DNA from 3 places in the Halomonas sp. TP35 genome. Region 1 is predicted to be linked to each of the others. Evidence: predicted binding sites of a transcription regulator. Region 1 holds the regulator's gene; each other region holds the start of a gene.
The links. The regulator PhoB, encoded in region 1, activates phosphate uptake and scavenging genes when phosphate is short. The targets are predictions, from matches to a motif close to TGTCATANNNNTGTCANA.
Positions count from the first base shown of each region.

Region 2: the regulator PhoB is predicted to act here: its motif matches at 1,545-1,562, upstream of ACT3RU_RS08635 (Na/Pi symporter).
Region 3: the regulator PhoB is predicted to act here: its motif matches at 1,316-1,333, upstream of ugpB (sn-glycerol-3-phosphate ABC transporter substrate-binding protein UgpB).

Region 1 is NZ_JBQSUZ010000001.1:137,211-140,491, reverse strand. It holds gene phoR (phosphate regulon sensor histidine kinase PhoR) at 1-1,237, opposite strand, end outside; gene phoB (phosphate regulon transcriptional regulator PhoB) at 1,240-1,929, opposite strand; gene ubiA (4-hydroxybenzoate octaprenyltransferase) at 2,059-2,955, opposite strand; gene ACT3RU_RS00630 (chorismate--pyruvate lyase family protein) at 2,991-3,281, opposite strand, start outside.
Region 2 is NZ_JBQSUZ010000005.1:171,108-174,388, reverse strand. It holds gene ACT3RU_RS08650 (winged helix-turn-helix domain-containing protein) at 1-161, opposite strand, end outside; gene ACT3RU_RS08645 (hypothetical protein) at 246-713, shown strand; gene ACT3RU_RS08640 (histidine phosphatase family protein) at 824-1,444, shown strand; gene ACT3RU_RS08635 (Na/Pi symporter) at 1,626-2,810, shown strand; gene ACT3RU_RS08630 (hypothetical protein) at 2,821-3,051, shown strand.
Region 3 is NZ_JBQSUZ010000006.1:154,883-158,163, forward strand. It holds gene ugpB (sn-glycerol-3-phosphate ABC transporter substrate-binding protein UgpB) at 1-1,231, opposite strand, end outside; gene argE (acetylornithine deacetylase) at 1,450-2,616, shown strand; gene ACT3RU_RS09750 (tripartite tricarboxylate transporter permease) at 2,647-3,281, opposite strand, start outside.

The DNA.
Region 1 (3,281 bases):
CAGGGTGCGATTCAACCTGAAGCTGAGCATCATGGCGCAGCAGGATATGCTTAACGATGGCAAGACCAAGCCCAGTACCGCCTGTCGCGGTACTCCGGCCTTTATCAACCCGATAAAAGCGCTCCGTTAGCCTGGGGAGGTGGACAGGATCGATGCCCTCTCCATCATCTTCTACTTCTATACATCCGCTTCCATCTTCCATGGGCGCCCAGCGCAGTATAATTTGGCTACCCTCTGGGGTATATCGCACCGCATTGAAAGCCAGGTTAGAAATGGCGCTACGTATTTCCTGCTCGCTCCCTATGAGCTGGGCGTCACTTTCAATAGCAACACGGACAACATGCTTACGGTGCGATAGCGCCAATGCATCCTGGCAGACGCTATTAAGCAATTGCTCAACCGACAGCGCCTGATGGTCTTGCCCGCCTTGATCAATTTCCAAGCGTGACAAAAGCAGCAGGTCGTTAACCAGATTTTGCATGCGCTGCGTCTGGTCCTGCATTTGCTCGATCCCCCTGCCCAAGCGAGGCGGAAGCTGCTCAGCCAAGTCACCATAGGTTTCGAGGTAGCCAGAAAGAACAGTAAGCGGCGTACGCAGCTCATGGGAGACGTTGGCCACGAAGTCTCTGCGCATCTGCTCAAGGCGGTGCAAACGAGTGATATCCCGCGCCATCACCAGGCGCTCATCGTCGCCATACAAGGTAATTTGGTATTGCAGAATGCTGCGCTCATCAATGGGTGAGGTCAGCGTAAGCGGTTCGCTGTAATCGCGGGCGTTGAAGTAGCTGATAAAGCGTGGGTCACGCAACAAATTGGTAATGTGCTGGCCACGATCGTGCGCGGTTTGTAGGCCCAGCATATCCGTCGCTGCACTGTTCCACCACTCCAAATCACCGTGGCGGTCGAGCATTACCACGCTGTCGCGCATGGCCTCTGAGGATTCCTGGATACGCGCAAGCGTAGACCGCAATCGACCTTGTGTAATGCGCTGGCTTTTTTGGTAGCGGTAAAGACGATCAAGCAAATCCCCCCACATGCCACCCGCAGCCGGGGGCTCGTTATGAGGATTAAGGGTTAACCATTGAAAGAGGACGCGCAGTTGGCGTAAATGGTAAAAAAGGCAAACGGCCAACCCGGTTGCCAAACCAAGGCCCGCTGAACCTAATAGCCACCCCAGGCAAACACCTATGGTCGCTAACCAGGCAATACGCCAAAGCTCACGGCTCCATAGGCGCACAGTTACACCCGGGCTGAGAAACGATAACCGGTACCCCGTACCGTCTGAATCAGGTTTTGGTGCACATCGCCTAACGCCTTACGCAAGCGCCGAATATGTACATCCACTGTGCGTTCTTCAACATACACATTGCCGCCCCATACCTGGTCCAGCAGTTGGCTGCGTGTATAGGCTCGCTCCTGGTGGGTCATAAAGAACTGCAGCAGGCGATATTCAGTGGGCCCCATTTCCAGCGCCTTGCCATGCGCACTAACACGGTGGCTGACGGGGTCGAGTAGAAGGCCGTTAATTTCGATGGGGTCTTCTACGCCACGTGGGGTGGTGCGTCGCAATACGGCTTTCAAGCGCGCGACCAACTCACGGGGCGAGAAGGGTTTGGTGATATAGTCGTCCGCGCCCGCCTCAAGGCCTTGAATCTTATTGTCTTCCTCACCCTTGGCGGTGAGCATAATAATCGGCATTTCGGCGGTTGCTTCTTCACGCTTAAGGCGTCGCGCCAACTCAATACCACTGGTGCCTGGCATCATCCAATCCAGAAGCAGTAAGTCAGGCTGATGGTCAACGACTAACGCGTGGGCATCCTGGGCGTTATCCGCTTCAAGCACGCGATAGTCAGCCATTTCCAGCGCCACTGCGATCATTTCGCGAATAGGTGCTTCATCATCGACAATCAAAACGGTCTTGGCGGTCATTCCAGGGCCTCACGGTGCTCAATGAAAGGTAATTCAATGACATCTCAGTGACAATAACACCATGACTTGATGACACTTATATGACAATAGCCAATAACAAGAACGAATGACAGGCCTAATCACGCTTTGCTAGAGCGGCCCGGCCACTGGCCACCAACTTAGCGCAATGCCGGCAAAAACCAGCAGCCCTGACCAGTAGTTATTCAAAAAAGCCTGAAAACACGGGTCGCGTTCACGATGCCGAATCAGGCGCTGTTGATGAATAAAGGTGGCCGCCATACCGGCAAGGCCCAGCCAGAAAAAACCACCCAGCCCCACACGAACACCCACAAAGGCTAACAGCACCAACGTCGCCAGTTGCAGTAATCCAATCATCAAGCGGTCTGCACTGCCAAACAGCACCGCCGTTGATTTAATACCAATTTTTAGGTCATCGTCACGGTCGACCATGGCGTATTGGGTATCGTAAGCAACCGTCCACAGTACGTTCGCAAAAAACAGCAACCAGGCTTCCACAGGTACATATCCCAGCACCGCCCCAAACGCCATGGGGATTGCCCACGAAAAAGCCGCCCCCAGCACCACCTGAGGAAGATGGGTGTAACGCTTCATAAAGGGGTAGATAAACGCCAGGACCACGCCACCAATCGACAGCAGCACCGTAAACCAGTTGGTCAGCAGCACTAACACAAACGCAACAGTGACCAGCCCAATAAACAGCAGTTTGGCTTCGGTTTCACTGATTCGCCCCGTCGCCAGTGGACGATGTTTCGTGCGCTTAACGTGGCCATCAACATGGCGGTCAGCGTAATCATTCACAACGCAGCCAGCAGCGCGCATAACATAAACACCTGCCACAAAAATAAGCAGCACGTTGCGACCAGGCACCCCGTTTGTAGCCACCCAAAGCGCCCATAAGGTAGGCCACATCAATAGCCAGGTACCAATGGGGCGGTCCAGGCGCATTAAGTGTAAAAAATCAGCGACTCGCGCCCATCCGACTGGCCGCAACAAAGAACGATCCATGCCTACCTCACGTAAAGAAGAGATGCCGAGCAAGCCTACCGCGAAGACAAACGAAGGTCATCTGCCATGGTGGATAAAAAGTACTCTTGTACAAGTAGCGATAACCCACCATGTTGAAACACTGAGCGCCGCCCCCAACGACTTTTCACGCCAGCAACCTGAGGGAAGGCAAAGCGTGGCGCACCGCTCGTAGCTTCAAGAGGGCCGCGTACTAAATCTGGCTGGCGAAACAGCCAACTGCCCAGCGAGCGCTCACCAAGTTGCTCCAATCGCTGGCCTTTTAGCTGTGTTAAGGGGGCAACCGAACGTGCGACCACCCAAGGGTT
Region 2 (3,281 bases), on a different contig from region 1:
TCCAGTTCGGCAAGTGACGCAATCGTATCCTGAGCCGTACGACGCGGCATGCCACAGGCGCTCACGAGCGCAGGTACGCTAGCGACGCCCTGGTCGATCAGGTAAGCCACGTAAAGACGTCGATAAAAGCTGGATTTTGTCTTGCTGAGAGAGTCGGTCATAAAATCTACTGTGTGAGTGTCTTATAAATGAGCGCGGACTAAAGCATACGGAACGTCCTCTGCCACAGCCACCGTTTAATACGTATGCCTACTCTCTTTAAAGACGCCATGTTGCATGCGTTAACGCAGACGATTGATGCGCTGCACACGGTGAGCTTCACCTCACAGCTGACGGCGCTTCTCAAAACCATTATCCACTTTGACTGTGCGGTGATCATTGGGTACCGGCCTGACAAACACCCTATCTACCTGTTCGATTCCATTCCCGAGCGCCGTGAGCTGCTTTTTCAGCGCTACTTGCTACAGGATTACCAGCAGGACCCGTTTCTGGTGCCGCTCGGCAGCGCCCCGCGGCAAGGCGTGCTGTGTATGGCCGATGTGGTACCGCCTGCCGGGCATAACGAATACGCCAGCAACTTCTATCAGCGAACCGGCTGGCAGGATGAACTTTGCCTCGCCATTCGTCTAGATGACGCCCGCTGGATAGTTATCTGTCTGGAATTACCATACAAACAGGTAAAAAAGCACTTTCGCCTGCTTAATCGCGGGTAACCGTAAGTAGAATGCCCTTTCTGGGGTGCAACTTTTTTTGGGTCAATTAATCATTTTGTCATTCTAAGGTGTTGTAGTAGTCGGCTTTTGTAAAAATAAGCAGGATTACAATGACACCCATATATAAAGTGCTCTACCTGGTTCGCCATGGTCAAACCACCGGCGATATCGAAGACCGTTTCGGTGGCTCCTATGACGATCACCTGACGCCGCACGGGCGAGAACAAAGTAAAGAGGTTGCAAGGGCGCTTCAATTAATAGGCGCTGAATCATTATATGCAAGCCCACTTATCAGGGCGCAAGAAACCGCCGCTGCTATTAGCGAAGCCACGAACATTACGTGCCGAACGCTTCCTGATTTTCAGGAGCGAAATCGCTATGGAGTGTTAAGCGGATTGCTTAGATCTGAAGCAGCACGCTGTTTTCCAGGTGAAGTTAAAAAAATTAACGATGAAAAAAGTAACGTCGAAGGATCAGAAACATATTCGGCTTTTAAGAAAAGGGTTTTATTCACACTTGATAAGCTAAAGCACGATCTTACGGAGTCGCCTTCCATCCTTGTGGCTCATGGCGGCATTATCCGCCTTCTACTCAATGAATTGTTTGATATTCAGCATGTTAAAGTAGGAGATTGTGCTTATTTTAAGCTAACAGTTTTAGATGATATTTATGAAATCAGCGATGTGCAGGGAATAACCTTTCGGTCAGCTTCTAAAGCTTACTATAAATGATTAGCCTGATTGAAAAAGCTGGTGGGATATCTTATTAAATAATATTTATTAAATTTTTATAAAAGCAAAAAAAGGCTCTAACATCATAATGCCACGCTGTTGTCACACCGGTGTCACCAATAACCGTCATTCTTCGAGTAAGTGAGTATCTGGCGTTCTTCATGCGAGGAGGGTGCGGCAAATGGCTGAGAATATTAATAGCGCTGTGCAAGAGGTCTTGCCAAGCCAGGGTCGAAGGATAAAAGTCCGGCGCAAGGGCACACTAAGGCAGTGGCTCACGCTTGCATTGCTGGTGTATTTCCTGATTTGTGCCGTATCCATCATAGGTAATGGCTTTAAGATTGCTGCGGGCGACCATGCTGCTCAGCTATTTGAATTTGCCACCAACCCCTTTGTTGGTTTGATGATTGGGATTGTCGCGACGGCCCTGATACAGTCATCTTCAACCGTTACTTCCGTTATCGTGGCGTTTGTGGCGGGCGGCCTGCCTGTCGCTACGGCGGTGCCTATGATCATGGGGGCCAATATTGGTACTACTGTCACCAATACATTGGTAAGTCTGGGCCACGTACGTGATAAAGCCGAGTTTAGGCGCGCGTTCTCTGCCGCAACGGTGCATGACTTTTTTAACTTGCTGGCCGTGGCGATTTTTCTGCCCATTGAGCTTATTTTTCATCCGCTTGAAAAGCTGGCGAACGCTACGGCGTTTCTGTTTTACGGCGATGCCGATCTTTCCATGGGCAGTATTAATATTGTCGGGATGGCAACAAAGCCGATTACCTCTTCGGTTGAAAGTGTCGCCATGAACCTGCCCACGATTGCCGGTGGCGTTGCCATGATTATTTTTGGCATTGCCGTGATCTTTTTAGCGATTCGTTATATCGGCGCACTGCTGAGAGTACTGATGGTAGGGCAGGCAAAAAATATTATGCATAACGCCATTGGACGTGGCCCCGTCGCCGGTATTGCTTCTGGTGCTGTGGTGACGTTTTTAGTCCAGTCTTCCTCTACCACCACAAGCTTAATGGTGCCGTTAGCTGGGTCAGGCGCGTTCTCTTTACGTCAGATTTACCCTTTCACATTAGGCACCAACATTGGCACGACGTTTACCGCGCTACTTGCTGCCACCGCAATTACTGGGGCAACTGCCATACTGGCGCTGGAAATCGCGCTGGTTCATCTCTTCTTTAATCTATTTGCGGTTGTGGTGATTTTTGGCCTACCTTTTTTAAGACCACTGCCTGTTAAGGGTGCCGAGTGGCTAGGTCGTGTCGCCTCAGAAAGAAAAGCACTGGCCGCTGCTTGGGTATTAGGCGTATTTATTGCCGTGCCAGCCATCCTGATTGCGCTCACCACGCTGTTTTGAGGAAACGTCCATGACCAATCAACACGAGCTAGTGTCAACATCGACCGCTGAACTCAAGGCCATGCTGGATGACTCTTCCGAGCTCATTGAAGAAATAAGAGAAGAGATAGCGCAAAGAGAAGCGCAAGAGCGAGAGCTGGAACCTTTCGACACGTTGATTAAAGAAGCACGACCCAAAATGAACGAAATTCGTAGTTTCTTTACGTTAGTGCTCAATGAGCTACGCCACCGGCCTAAATAAGCGTTACGAATAGCGAAAACAACAGGATTACTCATTTAGGCATTTGTTTGACACTTTCAGTAAGCTGAGAGTATGTCAGCAAATGCTTTTTTCAAATCTTTTAGGCCATGCCATGCTGTAAATCTCTTGTCTTAACTTGTTTCCATCAAAGCGTTGTTGTTTATTCATTGGCACGAATGGTTGCTTGTTGGATATTTCTTTTTACATTGGTTGTTAAATCACTTTTCTAC
Region 3 (3,281 bases), on a different contig from region 1:
CCTGGAACTCTTCGTCCAGAACCATGCGCACTTGGGGGTAGTTGCCAAAGCGCAGGCCTTTGGAGTTCTCTGTCGGCTCGTTTAAGTTGATCTGCTCGATGGCGATATCCGCACCTGGGTTTTCGTCGTAGTAACCCTGCTCTTGGCTCAGCTCATAAGCGGCGGTGGTAATCGGCAGGTAGCCGGTGCCCTGGTGCCACTCGGCCTGAATCTCAGGCAAGGAGAGGTACTCAAGGAATTCAGCAACGCCGGTGTACTCGTCGTCTTCGTGGCCAGAAAGCACCCACAGAGTCGCGCCGCCGATGATCGAGTTTTGCGGTGCGCCGTCTACGTCGTCGTAGTAGGGCAGCATGCCAAAACCTACGTCGAAGTCGGAGTTAGCCAACACATCGGCGCGTGATGCTGACGAGTTCATGTACATCGCGCAGTCGCTGGAATAGAACGAGGGTGCCGCGTCCGGGCCGTTTGCTGGGCCTGCGTAGCTGTAGACGCCGCTATCCGACCACTCTTTCAACTGATCCCAAAAGCGCGCCTGTACGTCGCCGTTAAAGGCAAACTCGGTGTCCAGACCGCCGAAGCCGTTTTCCTGGGTGCCGATGGATTGATTGTGCAGTGCTGAGAAGTTCTCAAGGCCGACCCAGTTAGCCGCATAGGCCATGGTGAAACCGCAAGAGGCCGCGCCTTCATCGACGATTTGCTGACCCATCTCACCCATCTCAGCCCACGTAGTAGGCGGTGATTCAGGGTCGAGGCCAGCCGCTTCAAAAATGGTTTTGTTGTAGTAAAGAATCGGTGTGGACGAGTTGAACGGCATGGAGAGCATGTTGCCGTTGGTGTCGGTGTAGTAACCGGTTACCACGGGCAGATAATCAGCCGGATCAAAGGTGTTGCCGTGCTCTTCCATCAGCTCAAACACCGGATAGATAGCGCCCTGGGCGGCCATCATGGTGCCGGTGCCCACTTCGTAAATTTGTACGATGTGGGGCTGCTCGCCTGCGCGGAAGGCAGCAATGGTGTTCACCATGGTTTGTTCGTATTCGCCCCGGTAGGAAGGCGTGACACGGTACTCATCCTGGGTGGCGTTGAAGTCTTCGGCAAGCGCGCTCAAGCGCTCGCCCAGCTCGCCGCCCATGGAGTGCCACCAGGTGATCTCGGTAGCGGCGTGGGCAGAAACACTCAGAGTGGCCGCGGCAATACCGGCAGATAACGCGCGTAACATAAAACGAGACATGTAAGCTCCTTTTGGGCCTGGCGAGAGCCAGGTGGCACAATGCGTTTTTAAGATTTGTGGGTGCACTGAACATTAGTGAGTGTAGATGACATTTTGATGAATGCTAACTGGACCAAGGTTTTATAAAAGCTTTGGGTTTTATCCAAGGGCATTGGTAGTAGGCGCTCTGCGAGGGCGATGATAGGGTTGAGACAATGTGCATAACTAATGAGAGTCGTATGAGTGACGCAATAGCGCTATTAACCAAACTGGTCTCTTTCGATACTACCTCCCGTGGCTCTAACCTGGCGCTGATCGAATTTGTCGAAGCTTATCTTGAAGAGTACGGCGCCGCCTCCGAACGGGTGATGAGCCCCTGCGGCACCAAGGCGAACTTGATTGCCCGTATAGGCCCTGATGCGCCGGGTGGGGTGATGCTCTCTGGCCATACCGATGTGGTGCCGGTGGAAGGCCAGCCCTGGTCGACGGATCCTTTCGCCCTGCATGACGGCCAGGACGGTAAGCTTTACGGCCGTGGCACCTGTGATATGAAAGGCTTCATTGCCTGCGCTCTTGCCATGGTGCCCACGTGGGTGAAAACGCCTTTGCAGCAGCCGATCTATTTTGGTTTTTCCTATGACGAGGAGGTTGGCTGTGTCGGTGCGCCTGCGCTGATCAAACGGTTCTACGAGCACTACTCAACCACCGCGCACGTCATTGTTGGTGAGCCGACCAGCATGCAGCCCGTCGTGGCCCAGAAGGGCGCCACTAATCTGCGCACCACCGTCGTAGGGCGCGAAGCGCACAGCAGTCAGGTGAACCAGGGCACTTCGGCCATTCATGTGGCAGCGCGACTGGTCACCTTCATCGAAGACACCATGGCGGCGTTGGTGGAGGAGGGCAAAGTGGATGAGGCGTTCAACGTACCCCACACCAGCCTCCACGTGGGCAAGATCAAGGGCGGTACGGCCATCAATATCATGGCGCGAGAGTGCCAGTTTGAGTGGGAAATACGCCACCTGCCCACCGAGACGTTTGATGAGGTGTTTGCGCGTTTTGAAGCGTATGCCGATACGTTAAGTGCCGAGCTAAGGGCGCGTGGCAAGGACGTACAGATTACGACCGAACCGCTGAATGTAACGGTGCCAGGCCTTGCCGACCGAGATAACCACGCTGTACTGCGCTTGGCCAAGGACCACCTGCCAGGTAAGTGCTGCAACCACGCAGTGGCCTACGCCACCGAGGCGGGGCAATTTCAAGGCCAAGGGTTACAAACGATTATTCTGGGTCCGGGCAGTATCGCTCAAGCGCATCAGCCGGATGAATATATTGAGAAAAGCGAACTTGAGGCGTGCCTGGCGTTTATGGGCTGTTTGGGGAAGGCGCTGGAGCAGCCATGGCGATGACCCGCCATGGCTGCTGTTGAGCGGTTCGCGCTAGACCTCCTGCTGAGCCTTGTACCGCTTCCAGCGCAGGATGAGGGGAGAGATCAGGGCCAGCAGGATCAACCCCATGAGGAGCAGTGAAAATGGCCGATCAAAATAGTAGCTCAGCATGTTGCCTTTCGACATGACCAGCGATTGACGGAAACCGATCTCGGCCATCGCACCTAGAATCATGGCCAGCACAATGGCGGCGGTCGGGAAGCCGGTCTTTCTCATCAGGTAGCCCAGCAGTCCAAACGCGGCCATGACATAAACATCGAACATGCTGTTGTTGATGGTGTAGGAACCCACGACCGACAGAATCACGATGATCGGCGCAAGGATAGCAAAAGGTACCGTCGCTACCTTGACAACCTGCTTTGCCAACGCCAAGCCGACGATACCCATCAATATATTAGCCAGCAGCAGTCCAACGATAATGGCATAGACGATATGCGCATTGACGCTGAACAGCTCGTGCCCGGGTTGCAAGCCATGAATGTACAGGCCGCCCAGCATGACGGCAGTCGCCGCGCTGCCTGGGATACCCAACGTAAGTAAGGGAATCATGGCGCCGCCGGTCACGGCGTTATTGGCTGTTTCCGCTGCTGCCAACCCCTCGATTTCGCCCTTGCCAAAACGATCCG